Regions from separate parts of the Pseudomonas sp. HC1(2025) genome, predicted to be linked through region 2. Evidence: riboswitches for the same ligand, from Rfam matches in the RefSeq annotation. Region 2 holds a riboswitch; the other holds the start of a gene.
What was found. Region 2 has a riboswitch for manganese ahead of mntP (manganese efflux pump MntP). Riboswitches for the same ligand answer to the same signal wherever they lie in the genome.
Positions count from the first base shown of each region.

Region 1 (7,761 bases), 2.1 Mb from region 2:
TCGTCAGTTGATAAACTGCGCTCCTTTTTCAGGGAGCAGACCATGGATCCGCGCAGTGAAGTACTGCTTCGTCAGGCCGAACTTTTTCAAGGCAACGTGTTGCTGGCCGGCCTGCCCGCCGATGACCTGCTGGGCCGCCTGCCCAATGCCCATGGCTGGTGCTGGCATGCGGGCGACCAGGCAGCGCTGGATGCGCGGTTTGCCGAACGCAGCCATTTCGGGGTCGATGTGCCGCAACGCGCATTCGACACGGCGGTGGTGTTCCTGCCCAAGTCCAAGGATCTGGCCGACTACATCCTCAAGGCCGTCGCGGCACGGCTGCCGGGCGCCGAGCTGTACCTGGTGGGTGAAAAACGCGGCGGCATCGAAAGCGCCGCCAAGCAACTGAACGCCTTCGGCAAGCCACGCAAGCTCGACAACGCACGGCACTGCCAGCTGTGGCTGGCCACCGTGGCCGATGCTCCGGCGGCGCCGGAACTGGCGAGCCTGGCCCAGGTGTTTGAAGTGCCACTGGCCGACGGACCGCTCAAGGTCGTCAGTCTGCCGGGCGTGTTCAGCCATGGCCGCCTGGATCGCGGTACCGCGCTGTTGCTCGAACACCTGGACAAACTGCCCAGCGGTCATCTGCTGGACTTCGGCTGTGGCGCCGGCGTGTTGGGCGCGGCGGTCAAGCGGCGCTACCCGCACAACACCGTGACCCTGCTTGATGTGGACGCCTTTGCTACCGCTAGCAGTCGCCTGACCCTGGAGGCCAATGGCCTGGAAGGCGAAGTGCTGACCGGTGATGGCATCGACGCCGCGCCCATGGGCCTGGATGCGATTCTGAGTAACCCGCCGTTCCATGTCGGGGTACACACGGATTATTTCGCCACAGAAAACCTGCTGCGAAAAGCACGCCAACATCTGAAAAACGGCGGCGAACTTCGGCTAGTCGCCAATAGCTTCCTGAAGTATCAACCGCTGATCGAAGAGCACCTGGGCGTGTGCGCAGTCAAGGCCGAGGGCCAGGGTTTTCGCATCTATCGGGCCAAGCGCGGCTGACGGGCGTTTGAAAAAGAAGGCTTGCCGAATGGATTTTGCCAAGGCAGAATCCGCTCCGTCCTAGGGGAGTAGTCTCCCACGAGCAACATGCTCGTCCGGCATACGTCAACATACTTGGTCAGCAGACCATGGCGTATGCGACCCAGGAGTCCGCACAGACGGACCGGGGTTTGACAAGACCTATGACACGCACACCTTACCCGGGGCGGGAAGGCTGTACGTGTCATAGCCGTGTCGACCCGCCCCTGGAAACCTACCTGATGCTGGATTCACTTCTCGTTCCTACCGCAATCGTTGCCTTGGCCGAAATCGGCGACAAGACGCAATTGCTCGCGCTCATCCTCGCCGCACGCTTTCGCAAACCCTGGCCAATCATCGCCGGCATCATCGCCGCGACCCTGGCCAACCACGCCGCTGCCGGTGCCGTGGGTGCCTGGTTTGGCAGTTTCTTCTCGGATGCGGTGCTGCACTGGATCCTCGCCGCGAGCTTCTGCGCCACGGCCCTGTGGACCCTGGTGCCAGACAAGCTCGACGATGATGAAGCCAGCACCTCGCGCAAGTTCGGGCCGTTCCTGACCACCCTGATTGCGTTCTTTATCGCTGAAATCGGTGACAAGACGCAGATCGCCACGGTGATGCTGGCGGCGCAATACCCCGAGTTGTGGCTGGTGATTATCGGCACCACCCTGGGCATGTTGATTGCCAACGTACCGGTGGTTCTGGCGGGGAATTTCGCGGCGGAGAAACTGCCGTTGACCTTGATTCGGCGCCTGGCGGCTTCGGCGTTCTTCATCCTGGCGTTGGTGGCGGTGTACAAGGCCATGCAAAGCAGCGGCTGGATCTAATTGCAAATGTGGGAGCGGGCTTGCCCGCGATGGCGGTGGGTCAGTTAAATATATCTAACCTGACATTCCGCCATCGCAGGCAAGCCAGCTCCCACATCTGGACCTTCACAAGGCCTGGATTATCAGGACTTCTTGGCCTGCTGGTACAGCGGCATCACCTTGGGAATCGCCGCCTGCAACGAGGCGATCCGGCTGCTGGAGGCCGGGTGGGTGCTCATGAATTCAGGCGGTGCGCCTTCGGAAGCCTTGGCCATTTTGTTCCACAGCGTGATCGCCGCGTTCGGGTCGTAACCGGCGCGGGCCGAGAGCTCCAGGCCGATCAGGTCGGCTTCGTTCTCATTGCTGCGGCTGTTAGGCAAGGTCATGCCGTAGTTGGCCACGGTGTCGGCCAGCGCCATGCTGTCCTGGCCCAGGCCCAACAATGCGCCAGCGCCCTGCTTGGCCATTTCGATGCCGTAAGCCTTGGACATGGCTTCGCGGCCATGTTCACGCAGGGCGTGGGCAATTTCATGGCCCATGACCGCCGCCAGCTCGTCATCGGTCAACTTGAGCGTGTCGATCAAGCCACTGTAGACAAAGATCTTGCCGCCAGGCCCACAGTTGGCGTTCATCTCGTCGCTCTTGATCAGGTTCACTTCCCACTTCCACTGCGCCGCATCCGGACGGAAGGTGGGGGCCTGGGCGATAAGGCGCTTGGCGATGGCCTGCACACGCTTGGCGTTGGCACTGGTCTTGTCTACCAGGCCCTTGCCACTGGCTTCGCCCAGGGTCTGCTGGTACGACTGCGCGTACATCTGGTCGACTTCCTGGCTCGACAGCATGCTGAACATGTACTGCTTGCGTTCCACACCCACGGCACCGCCGCTGGTGGTGTTGACCGACTGGCAACCGGCGAGCAGCAAGGCTGCGCTCAATGCCGTTACCGCCAATGATTTTTTCATGCACATTCTCCCTGAAAACATGGCGCGTATCGTAGGCCCTCTCATGTATCGGCGCCAGATACACCTGACGCTTAACCGCTAATTTCAGAGGCCACCGACGCCCACGACCATTCTATAAACGACATGCCTGGTTCTTTTGCAGGGCAGCGCCTCATGTCTGCGTGGCCTGTGGCCGATACATAAAGGCAGATCATGCCCACCAAGCGCCCGGAGCCTTCATGAAATTCAAGTCGATTCAGTTTTCTGTCGCGGCGTTGGCCGGGGCCATTGTCCTGAGTGTCGTGGCGGCCCTGGTGCTATACGCGCTGTTCGCCGGCGCCCGGACCCAAGAGATGGTGCAGGACCGCACCCAGGCGCAATTCGAGCAAATCATCGAGCAACGCCTTACGGCGTTGGCGCAAACCCAGGCCACGCTGATCCAACGCGAGCTGGAAGCGCCGCTGGTGACCGCCAAAGGCCTGGCCACCACCAATGCGCTGATGGGCATGAAGGACGCAAACGGCGCGGCCCCGCTGCAGGTCAGCCGTGAACAACTGATCAACCTGCTGCACGAAACGGTGGTACGCAACCCGAAAATCCTCGGTTCCTATATCGCCTGGGAACCCAATGCCATCGACCACAATGATGCCAACTACCTGAACACCGCCGTCGTCGGCGTAGAACCTGCCAACGGGCGCTTCATGCCCTGGTGGTTCCGCAATCAGGATGGCAGCCTGGGCCTGGAAAAACTCGCCGACCTGACCGACCAGAAAATCCTCGCCACCGGCATTCGCGCCAGCGAGTACTACCTCTGCTCCAAGGAAACCCAGAAGCCCTGCGCCATCGACCCGGCGCCCTATCGCGTGGGCAACACCACGGTGATGCTGGCCTCGTTTATCGAACCGATCATGATCGACGGCGCGTTCCAGGGCATTGTCGGCGCCGACCTGTCGGTCAATTTCATCCAGGAAATGCTCACCGCCGCCGACCAGAAGCTTTACAACGGCGCTGGCGAAATGGCGCTGATTTCCAGCAACGGCCGCCTGGTGGCCTACACCAAGGACCCGAGCAAACTGGGGGAAAAGGCCAGCGACCTGCTCGACCAGAATGAACTGGAGAACCTCGGCCAGTTGAAGGTCGGCGACGTGCGTTACGACATCGACCAGGCAAACGGGCATATCGAGTTGTTCCTGCCCTTCAATATCGGCCAGACCGATGCGCGCTGGACCCTGATGCTGCAACTGCCCCTGGGCGCGGTAATGGCCGACCTGCACACCCTCCAAGGCGACCTGGACGCCCAGCGCAAGACCGATATCTTCGGCATGACCATGGTCGGCCTGCTGATTGCCGGCATCGGCCTGCTGGTGATCTGGCTGGTGGGCCACGGCATTGCCCGCCCACTCAAGCAAATGGTGGCGATGCTCAATGACATCGCCCAGGGCGAAGGCGACCTGACGCGTCGCCTGACCAGTGACCGCGCCGATGAACTGGGCGCGATTGCCGCCGGCTTCAATACCTTCCTGATCAAGCTGCAGGGCATGATTAGCCAGGTGGTGAACTCGGTACAGAAGGTCAGCGACTCGTCGGAACACACCGCCGACATTGCCATCCGCACCAACCAGGGCGTGCACAAGCAAATGGTCGAGATCGACCAGGTCGCCACGGCCGTGCACGAAATGACCGCCACCGCCCAGGACGTGGCGCGTAATGCCACCCAGGCAGCCCAGGCCGCCACCCATGCCGACCAGGCTGCAAGCCAGGGCATGCAGATCGTGCGCGACACCTCCACTTCCATCGGCGCCCTGGCCCTGGAGATCGGCAAGGCGGTGACGGTAGTCCAGGCCCTGGCCAAGGACAGCGAGAACATCAACGCGATCCTGATTGCCATTCGCGGCATTGCCGAGCAAACCAACCTGCTGGCTCTCAACGCCGCCATCGAAGCCGCCCGGGCCGGCGAACAGGGCCGAGGTTTTGCGGTGGTGGCCGACGAAGTACGCAACCTGGCGCAGAAAACCCAGAAGGCCACCGAAGAAATCCAGGCCATGATCCAGCAATTGCAGCAAGGCACGCGGGATGTGGTGCAGGTCATGGAAGACAGCCAGCAGCGCACCGATGAAAGCGTGCAACACGCCGCCAAGGCCGCGCAGGCCCTGGAGACCATCACCCAGGCCGTGTCGGTGATCAATGACATGAATACGCAGATTGCCAGTGCGGCGGAGGAACAGAGCGCGGTGGCCGAGGACATCAACCGCAATGTGATCAATATCGGCCAGGTGGCCAATGAGGTGGCGGGCGGGGCGGATGAGTCCAGCGCCGCCAGTGCGGGGCTGACCCAGTTGGCGGAGCAGCAGCGGCGGCTGATCAATCAGTTCAAGGTCTGAAGGTTTCAGTGGAGTTTGGGGCCGTATCGCAGGCAAGCCAACTCCCACATTTGAAGGTATTCACAAATCAAAATGTGGGGGCTGGCTTGCCTGCGATGGCGCCAGCGAATCCCCCACACAACTCCCAGTCTCAACCCGGGGTCAAACACTCCGGCCCATTGAGCTTCGGATCATTGACCATGTTAGCCAGCACCCGCTCACGCAACGCCGCCGGCTCGCTGGCCAGCAAGCCCTGCAACACATGCAACGGCGTCTCGGGATCCAGCCAGGCCGCTTGCCCCGCCGCGTCCAGAATCAACGGCCGGCGCTGGCTCTGCGCCGCCTGGGTCACCACCGCCGCGCTCAGCCACACTTGCTCCTGCACCGGGTAGGCCTCCCAGATCGCTGCGAAAAAAAGGGTCGAGCCCTCCCCCGGCGTGAGCCAGTACGGCCGCTTGCGCTGGGTGCCGCGCCATTCATAAAAGCCATTGGCTGGCAGCAGGCACCGGCGCAGGCGAAAGGCCTCGCGAAACATCGGCTGTTCGGCCAGGGTTTCGGCGCGGGCGTGGGCCGGCGTGCGGGACAGATCGGTCAGCCACGGCGGCGTCAGCCCCCAACGTGCCCGCGCCAGGGTGCGCTGGCCATCGGTGGCGCGCTGGATCAGCACTGAATCATTGGGGGAGATATTCCACTGGGCCTGTTGATCCGCCGGGAATCCCGGCAAGGCAGCAAAGGCGGGATTCCAGCGAAACAGGGCATAACGTCCACACATGGGGCAACACGACTCTTGGGTAAACCGGCCGACAGCCTAACAGACCAGCACGTCGGGGTAGCTGTCGGGTTCATCGCCGGGCAGCGGTTGCGCACCGATATAGGCGGTGATCAACTCGCGGGCGTAGGTGGCCTGGTCGTTCTCCACCTCCAGGCCCAACAGGCCGAAGATCGGCAGTTCACCCGTGCCACCGAGCAGATGGCGCCCCACCAGATGGGCGTCGATGCCTTCGCTGGCGAGCATTTGTTGCAGCAACTCGCCTTCCATCAGGTTTTCCGGCTCGTAGATTCGTTGCATGGCCGCCCCCCCCCTTTATTCATTCTCGCTGCGCACTTCGAGCATCCATTCATCGCCGTGGACCTGCAGGTCGAAAATGATCGGCCGACAGCACACCTGGCAGTCTTCTATATAGTTCTGGTCGCCACCGGACAAATCCACGCTTGTCTCGATCCGTTCACCACAATAAGGACAATCGTACAGCGCACTTTCGAGCATCGCGGTCTCCAAGGTGACTTGTGCGTATAATCGCCGGTCTATTTGCAGGGCTTTTTCGTTTGATGCCATTTGTTCAGACCCCGCCCTGTCACTTATCGATCCAAACCTTTACTTACCCTAGCCGTTTCTAACAAGAGAGCATGATGGGCGAATTCGATACCATCCGACCTTACAACGACAGCGAAGTCCCGGCAGTGCTGGCCCGGCTGTTCAGTGACAAGGCCTTTCTGGACATCCTGACCCACTTTCGCTTCCCGCGCTTTGCCGGCGCCTTTGGCTGGCTGCTCAAGCCGCTGATCGCCCAGAAGCTGCGCCGTGAGTTCGCCGGTGTCACCACCGTCGCCACCTTGCAGGACAAAGTCGAGTTTTACGTCGACCACACCATCGATCGGGCGACCGACGGCGTCACCTATACCGGGGTCGAGCAGCTCAAGTCCGGCACGGCCTATGTTTTCCTGGCCAACCACCGCGATATCGTGATGGACCCTGCCTTCGTCAACTACGCGGTGTACCACGCCGGCCTGCCAACACCGCGGATAGCCATCGGTGACAACCTGCTGCAGAAGCCGTTTGTCAGCGACCTGATGCGCCTGAACAAGAGTTTTATCGTGCATCGCTCCATCACCGGGCGACGCGAGAAGATGGCGGCGTATCAGCTGCTGTCGGCCTACATCAACCATTCGATCCGCAATGACTGCCAGTCGATCTGGATCGCCCAGGCCGAAGGCCGCGCCAAGGATGGGGATGATCGCACCGAGTCGGCGATCCTCAAGATGTTCCATATGAGCCGCAAGGAAGAGCCGTTCGCCGACGTCATCCTGTCGCTGAACCTGACCCCTGTGTCCATCAGCTACGAATACGACCCGTGCGACGCGGCCAAGGCTCGCGAGCTGTATATCCGCGCCACCACCGGCACCTACACCAAGGCGCCCGGTGAAGATGACGTGAGCATCGCCCTGGGCATCACCGGTTACAAGGGCCGGGTCCATATCAACTTTGCGCCACCGATTACCGAACGTTTTGAAGACACCAAGCTGTTGGCCACCGAGATGGACCGGCAGATTCTCGGCGGGTATCGGTTGTTCCCGGTGCATTACCTGGCATACGCACAGTGGAGCGACGCCGACCCGCAATTGCAGGTGCCGACGGCTGCCGAGGTGTTCCCGGCGGATGAGTTGGCCAAGGCGAAAGCGGAGTGGGAGCGACGACTGAATGCCTGCCCGGCGGAGCACCGACCGTACCTGGTGCTGCAATATGCGACGCCGGTGCGTAATCAGTATCGGGTCAAGGCCGGGATCCCCCTGTAACCCAACAGCTTGAATAACACA
Region 1 covers NZ_CP196017.1:4,822,526-4,830,286, forward strand. The annotation lists gene ACSSVH_RS21515 (2-hydroxyacid dehydrogenase) at 1-11, shown strand, start outside; gene ACSSVH_RS21520 (methyltransferase) at 43-1,041, shown strand; yybP-ykoY riboswitch at 1,092-1,213, shown strand; gene ACSSVH_RS21525 (TMEM165/GDT1 family protein) at 1,302-1,886, shown strand; gene ACSSVH_RS21530 (M48 family metallopeptidase) at 2,009-2,827, opposite strand; partial or broken gene ACSSVH_RS21535 (HAMP domain-containing protein) at 4,135-4,329, shown strand; gene ACSSVH_RS21540 (methyl-accepting chemotaxis protein) at 4,444-5,187, shown strand; gene ACSSVH_RS21545 (SOS response-associated peptidase) at 5,318-5,938, opposite strand; gene ACSSVH_RS21550 (putative signal transducing protein) at 5,975-6,235, opposite strand; gene ACSSVH_RS21555 (CPXCG motif-containing cysteine-rich protein) at 6,251-6,433, opposite strand; gene ACSSVH_RS21560 (1-acyl-sn-glycerol-3-phosphate acyltransferase) at 6,577-7,740, shown strand.
Region 1: it holds a riboswitch for manganese, as region 2 does, so the genes downstream of both, ACSSVH_RS21525 (TMEM165/GDT1 family protein) here and mntP (manganese efflux pump MntP) in region 2, are expected to answer to the same signal.

Region 2 (7,761 bases):
CTGTTGCTGCTCGACCTCGGCCTGCCACGCCTCGACGGCCTGGCCCTGTTGCGCCAACTGCGCGACAAGCCACTGAACCTGCCGGTCTTGATCCTCACTGCCCGTGACGGCACCGCCGAACGGATTGCCGGTTTGGATGCCGGGGCTGACGACTACCTGGTCAAACCCTTCGATGTCGACGAACTCAAGGCACGCATCCGTGCCTTGCTGCGGCGCAGCCACGGGCGCGCGCAGCCACTGCTGGAGCATGCGGGCGTGTGCCTGGACCCGGTTGGCCAACAGGTCACCTGGCATGGCAACCCGGTGGTGGTGACGCCGATGGAGTACCAACTGCTCCACCAACTGTTGGCGCGCCCCGGCAACGTGGTGACCCGCGAGCGCCTGTCCCGCGCCTTGTATGGCTGGCAGGAAAAAGTCGAGAGCAACACCCTGGAAGTGCTGATCCATAACCTGCGCAAAAAACTTTCGACCGAGTTGATCCGCACGGTGCGCGGCGTCGGGTATGTGATGGAACTCAAGCCATGACCTCGATACGCACACGCATCCTGGTGCCGGTGCTGATCCTCGTCCTGTTGGGCGATGTGCTGATCAGTTGGCTGGTGCTGCGCGACAGCCACCACGAGATCGAAGAAGTGTATGACGCCCAGCTCGCGCAAAGTGCGCGCCTGCTGCAAGGCGTGCTGGCACAGCGCGCGCCGGGTGACAACGACTGGAACCGGCTCTACCAGGCCTTCGACGCCGCCATGAGCCGCGTGGGCGAAGATGGCGCGGCGCACCCTTACGAGACCCGCCTGACGTTCCAGGTATGGCGCAGTGACGGCCAGTTGCTGGTGCGCTCGGCAGAAGCCCCGGAACTGAAGGCACCACCCGCGACCCTCGGTTCCCACGACTTGGTGGAGAACGGTCATGACTGGTGCGCCTTCCTGCTCAAGGATCCGCAGCAAGGGCTGCTGATCTGGGTGGGCGAGCGGGATGACATCCGCCAGGACCTGATCCAGCGCATCGTCGGCCATACGCTGTGGCCCAGTGTGATTGGCGTGCCGCTGTTGGCCGCCTTGATCTGGCTGACCATCGGTTGGGGGTTGCAGCCGTTACGCGCAATGGCCCACACCATCCGTGGACGCAATACCGAAACCCTCAAGCCGCTCAACCTGCGCCCCCTGCCCCACGACCTGGAGCCCATGCAGACCGCGCTCAATCGCCTGTTGCAACAGATCGACAACCTGCTGGCGCGGGAGCGCCGTTTTATCGCCGATGCGGCCCACGAATTGCGCACGCCCCTGGCGATCCTGCGGATCCATGCGCAGAACGCCCAGTTGGCCAGCACCCCACAACAACGGGAGGAAGCTCTCGAGTTCCTGGTCAGCGCCGTCGACCGCGCCACACGCATTGCCAGCCAGTTGCTGACCATGGCGCGTATCGAGCCGCGCCTGGCCAACCCCGATCGATGCGATGTGGAACTGACCGCGCTGGTGCGTGAGGAACTGGCCGAACTGACGCCCCTGGCGCTGGCAAAGGGTATCGAGTTGATCCTCGACAGCGACCACCACTGCCTGGTCAAGACCGACCCCGTCGCCCTGGCGATCGCCCTGCAGAATCTGGTGACCAATGCGCTGAACTTCGCCCCACCCGGCAGCGAGGTTCGCGTGCAGGTGCAACCGCAGGCGTCGGGGGCGGTGTACATCAGTGTCGAGGACGCCGGCCCGGGTATCGACGAAGGTCAATATGCGCGCCTGTTCGAGCGGTTCTACAGCCAGGGGCATGCCAATGGCGCCGGGCTGGGCCTGGCGATTGTGCAGATGATCGTCAGCAAGATCGGCAGCACCTTGCAGCTGTACAACCTGCCCCAGGGCGGGCTGTGCGCTGAACTGCGGATCAACGAGGGCGCGCCGCTTCCTAAAGGTTGAGCAGCCCGCGGGGCGGTTTTGACGTTTTTTTCATGTTTGCCCGCATAAGATCCCGCACCTCGTTGGGGAGTAGCCTGCTTGCGAGTCTTTCGCAAGCGTTCGTATCAACATTCTCGGCAACCTGCCGTGGTACGAACACCTTTTGGTTGGTGAGACCAGCGACACATCCATGCCTAAAGTCGGGCGTGTGGTTGTGTCGTTGACTCATAGCCCGACTGGAAGAGCGCCCGTGAATCCTGTTTCCCTCATTCTCCTGGCCCTGGCCATGTCCACCGACGCCTTTGCCGCCGCGATCGGCAAAGGCTCCAGCCTGCACAAACCACGCCTGTCGGAAGCGCTGCGTACCGGTTTGATTTTCGGCGTCATCGAAGCGATCACCCCGATTATCGGCTGGCTGATCGGCCAGGCCGCCACGCGCTGGGTGGCAGACTGGGACCACTGGATCGCCTTCACCTTGCTGGTGGTACTGGGCCTGCACATGATTTACAACGGCCTCAAGCACGAAGACGAGGCCGAAGAGAAAAGCGCCCAGCACTCCTTCCTGGTCCTTGCCGTCACCGCATTTGCCACCAGCATCGATGCCCTCGCTGTGGGCGTCGGCCTGGCGTTTGTCGATGTGAACATCTGGGTGGCCGCTGCCGCCATCGGCCTGGCGACCATGACCATGGTCACCATTGGTGTGATGCTCGGCCGGGTCCTCGGCACGATGTTCGGCAAACGTGCAGAGATCGTGGGCGGGGTCGTGCTGATGATTGTGGGTGCAACGATTTTGTATGAGCACCTGTCGGTCTAATCCTCCATCTTTCCTATAGAAAGGGACCGACTGCCCCTTTCTATAGGTGACTTATAACAACTAGCCAACACTAAAATTACACTTTGGCAATATGAGCCACTTCAAACATCTTTTTCACATTTGCACATTCATGAGTCGTTAAAGTCAGCACCATACAGACTCTTGAATACGTGTAACTCTCTCGATGACAGCCCCTGCGTCCCACAACACCTGCGCGCGACTACCTTGTTATTTAACAGTTGGAGTACTTGCCACCGGCGCTCACTACCTAACACTTTTGTTATTGTCGTTGGCGCTACCGGCATTAATAGCGACTTTACTGGGCGGACTAATCGGCACCGCCGTAAGTTACCAAGGCAACAAACGCTGGACGTTCACACCCCCCCGCCCACCCGATACTTATCAATGGTTGCGCTTTTGCATCACGGCCCTCGCCTATAACGCGGCAAACCTGGGGCTGATGGCCTTGCTGCTGGCGCTCTGGCCCCAGCACCTATGGCTGATGCAAGGGCTGACCACCCTCGCCCTGACGTTGCTCACATACCGAATCAATCAGCACTGGAGCTTTCGCCATGAACCCATCAAGACCTGAGCGCCCTCTGCGCCCGCTGCTCAGTGTGGTTGTCTGCTGTTATAACGAAGCCAAGGTACTGCCACTCTTTCATAAACGATTAATGGCTGTGCTGGACACATTAACCATTCGCCATGAAGTGTTGTATGTAAACGACGGCAGTCGCGATGAAACACTGGCGCTGCTGGCGGGTTATTGCCGGGTACCGGGGGTTCGCTGCCTAAACCTGAGCCGCAACTTCGGCAAGGAAGCGGCGATGGTCGCCGGTATTGATTATGCCGGTGGCAATGGGTTGTTATTTATTGACGCAGACCTGCAAGACCCACCCGAACTTATTCCATTAATGGTTCATCATTGGCTGACTGGCAGCGATATCGTCAATATGCAGCGCCGCACTCGACTGTCTGATACGTCAAGCAAACGGATCAGTGCCCATCTCTACTACAAACTGATGAACTTCCTGGCCGACAAGTTTGATGTGCCTGCCGACGTCAGCGACTTCCGTCTGATTGGCCCTGCGCCCCTGGCAGCGCTGCGATGCATGCCCGAGCGCACACGGTTCATGAAGGGCCTGATCAGTTGGCTGGGGTTCAATACTATCGAGCTGCCCTACGACCGTGAACCACGCAGCGCCGGCCTCAGCAAATGGGGGCCGCTGGCGCTGATCGACCTGGGTATCGAAGGTGTATTGGCCCTCTCGCGCAAGCCGTTGCGCTGGTTCAGCCTGCTCAGCCTGGTGATTTTCATCGCGACCCTGGTCCTGATCATCTATCAGGTCAGCGTCAATACCTTCAGTTCCCATCACGTGATCATGGGCATCGCCGCGTTCATCGCCCTGGGCATCGCGATGATCGGCGAATACCTGGGCGCGACGTTGAGCGAGGTCAGGCAGCGTCCCATCTACCTGCTCGACAGGCTGCTCGGCGAAACCCCCGAACGCCCGGAACACACCTGCCCCACACACCCTCGCGAACAAGAAAACCGCTGATGACTATGACGACCCGTACGCTATGGCTGCTATTGATCGCCATTTTGGGCCTGCGCCTGGCAAGCCTGGGGCTCTACCCGCTGATGGACACCTCAGAGGCCCGCTATGCAGAAATGGCGCGCAAGATGCTGGTACTCGGTAACTGGGTAACCCCGCTGTTCGAGGTGGATGTGCCGTTTTGGGGCAAGCCGCCGCTGTCGTTCTGGAGCCAGGCGCTGGCCATGCAGTGGCTGGGCATCAATGAATTCGCGATTCGTGTTCCGGCGTGGCTGTTTCATGTGGCCAGTTGCCTGATCATCATTCGTTTTGCCCGTGAGCAAGCGGATGAAAAAACCGCCGTGCTGGCGGCGATTATCTTTTCCAGCTCGACCCTCGGCCTGCTGTCAGCGGGGGTGGTGCTGACTGATCCGGCACTGAGTTTCTCGGTCCTGCTGGCCACCTACGGCTTTTGGCGCGGCGTGGCACAAGGCGACCGGCGGTGGGCGCTGGCAGGATTCGCCGGCCTGGGTCTTGGCCTGTTGGCGAAGGGGCCATTGGCAGTGGTCTTGGTCGCCATTCCCGCGTTCGCCTGGACCGTTGGTTATCGCCAGTGGCGCGCTTTTTTGCGCTTGCCCTGGCTCACCGGCGTTTTGCTGATGCTGCTGATCGCCGTGCCCTGGTACCTGCTTGCCGAACAACGCACCCCCGGCTTTCTTGATTACTTCCTCGTGGGCGAGCATTGGAAGCGCTATGTCGTCAGCGATTGGGCCGGCGACTTGTACGGCAGCGCCCATGCCCGGCCAATCGGTGCCATCTGGCTGGATCTGCTGCTGGCGTTTTTCCCGTGGACCCTGCTGCTACCCGCGCTCTACATTGGCTTTCGCCGCTCGGTGCTGTCGGGACGCTACTACGCGTTCATCACCCTGTGGGCCCTGGCAACCCCGGCCTTTTTCACGTTCTCCGGCAATATCCTGTGGACTTACCTGTTGCCGGCCCTACCGGCCTGGAGCCTGTTACTGGCAGGGGCGCTCAATCAGGCGCGCTGGAGCACCGGGAAAATAGTCACTGGACTGATGCTGGCACTGCTCTTGCCCGTGTGGCTGCCGATTGCCGCAATCGATGGCCGTGCCTTTGATCGGCCCAACAACCAGCGCGACCTCGCCTACGCCTGGCAGCAACTGCAAGCCAGCGCGCCGGGAAGCCTTTACTACTGGGGCCGCCGCTCCTATTCGGGAGAGTTCTACACAAAGGGCCAGGCGCGCCAGATCGACGACTTGAGCAGCCTGCCCGATGACCGGACGTTCTACATCGCCCGCCGCGAACGTGACCTCAAGCGCGGTCTCCAGGGGTTGCTGCCGTTGAACTGCGTCGAACAATTGCGGGCCAGCCAGAGTGTGTTGTTTAAGTGCGGTACAGGATCTGTAAATGCCATACAAAATGTACCAAGCAGTTAATTAGCTTGCTATCATTACTCCCCTGGACCATCACCCTCGGGTTTTTCGACATGAAACACACACCCCGCGCCGCTGGCGCCTCTCGATTCCTGTTGCTGGGCTTGGGCGTAATCATCGCCCTGCTCGGCGTGGCGTTGGCCGTCGGCGGCGCAAAACTGCTGAGCCTGGGCGGCTCCGGCTACTTCCTGATCGGCGGCGTGGCCATGGCCATTTCCGGCCTGTTGATTGCCAAGCGCAAACGAGCAGGTGCCTGGTTGTTCGCCGCATTTTTGCTTGGCACTGCCGTGTGGGCTGTGGTGGATGTAGGCCTGGTGTTCTGGCCACTGTTTTCGCGGTTGTTCATGTTCGCCGCCATTGGTCTTGCGGTGGCGCTGGCCTATCCGTTGCTGGCACCGGGCACCCGCCGTGGCGCCTTCAGCGTGGCGGGCGTGCTGGCGCTGGCATTGGCCGTGGCGGCGGGCAATATGTTTGTCGCCCACCCCAGTGTCGCGCCCAACGGTAAAGGCCCGGGCTTGACCCCCGTGGCCCCGGCAGAGGCGCAGAAGGACTGGGCGCACTACGGCAACACCGAAGGCGGCAGCCGTTTTGCAGCGCTGGACCAGATCAATCGCACCAACGTCGACAAGCTTAAAGTGGCCTGGACCTATCACACCGGTGATGTGGCCATCAGCGACGGCAATGGCGCCGAAGATCAACTCACACCCTTGCAGATCGGCAACAAGGTGTTTATCTGCACGCCCCATAACAACCTGATCGCGCTGGATGCCGACACCGGCAAAGAGCTGTGGAAGAACACCATCAACGCCCAGTCGGCGGTGTGGCAGCGCTGCCGTGGCATGGCCTATTTCGATGCCACCGCACCCATCGCCCAGCCAACCCAGGCCAACAGCTCGCCGATCATTGCCGCCAGCGTGCCGGCCGGTGCGCAGTGCCAGCAGCGCCTGCTGACCAATACCATCGATGCTCGATTGATTGCAGTGGATGCCGATACCGGCGAGTTCTGCGAGGACTTTGGCAACCACGGCCAAGTGGATTTGAAAGCCGGCCTGGGCAATGTGCCGGACAGCTATTACCAGTTGTCCTCCGCGCCATTGATCGCCGGCACCACCGTAGTAGTTGGCGGGCGCGTCGCCGATAACGTCCAGACCGATATGCCGGGCGGCGTGATCCGTGGTTTTGATGTGATCAGCGGGCAGATGCGCTGGGCATTCGACCCGGGCAACCCTGAAGACAAGCAGGCCCCCGCTGCCGGCAGCACCTATGTGCGCAGCACCCCCAACAGCTGGGCGCCGATGTCCTATGACCCGCTGATGAACACGGTATTCCTGCCGATGGGCAGTTCGTCCACCGATATCTATGGTGTGGAGCGCACCCAGCTCAATCACAAGTACGGCGCCTCGGTGCTGGCACTGGACGCTTCCACCGGTGCCGAAAAGTGGGTGTACCAGACCGTCCACAATGACCTCTGGGACTTCGACTTGCCGATGCAACCGAGCCTGATCGACTTCCCCCAGGCCGACGGCAAGACCGTACCCGCCGTGGTGATCGGCACCAAGGCCGGGCAGATCTATGTACTCGACCGCGCTACCGGCAAGCCGTTGACCGAGGTACAAGAGGTACCGGTCAAGGCTGCGGACATTCCCAATGAACCGTACTCGCCCACCCAGCCAAGGTCCGTGGGCATGCCACAGATCGGCGCGCAGACCCTGGGCGAAGCGGACATGTGGGGCGCAACCCCCTATGACCAGCTGCTGTGCCGCATCGACTTCAAGAGCATGCGCTACGACGGCCTGTACACCGCACCGGGCACCGATAAATCACTGAGCTTCCCCGGCTCCCTGGGCGGAATGAACTGGGGCAGTATTTCCACCGATCCGGTGCATGGCTTTATCTTCGTCAACGACATGCGCCTGGGCCTATGGATCCAGATGATCCCCTCGCAAAACAAGGCCCAGGCCTCCTCCGGTGGCGAGGCGTTGAACACCGGCATGGGCGCGGTGCCGCTCAAGGGCACGCCTTACGCGGTGAACAAAAACCGCTTCCTGTCGGTGGCCGGCATTCCGTGCCAG
Region 2 covers NZ_CP196017.1:2,723,925-2,731,685, reverse strand. The annotation lists gene ACSSVH_RS12435 (response regulator) at 1-525, shown strand, start outside; gene ACSSVH_RS12430 (sensor histidine kinase) at 522-1,907, shown strand; yybP-ykoY riboswitch at 1,960-2,132, shown strand; gene mntP (manganese efflux pump MntP) at 2,137-2,700, shown strand; gene ACSSVH_RS12420 (GtrA family protein) at 2,885-3,292, shown strand; gene ACSSVH_RS12415 (glycosyltransferase family 2 protein) at 3,273-4,259, shown strand; gene ACSSVH_RS12410 (ArnT family glycosyltransferase) at 4,259-5,692, shown strand; gene ACSSVH_RS12405 (glucose/quinate/shikimate family membrane-bound PQQ-dependent dehydrogenase) at 5,743-7,761, shown strand, end outside.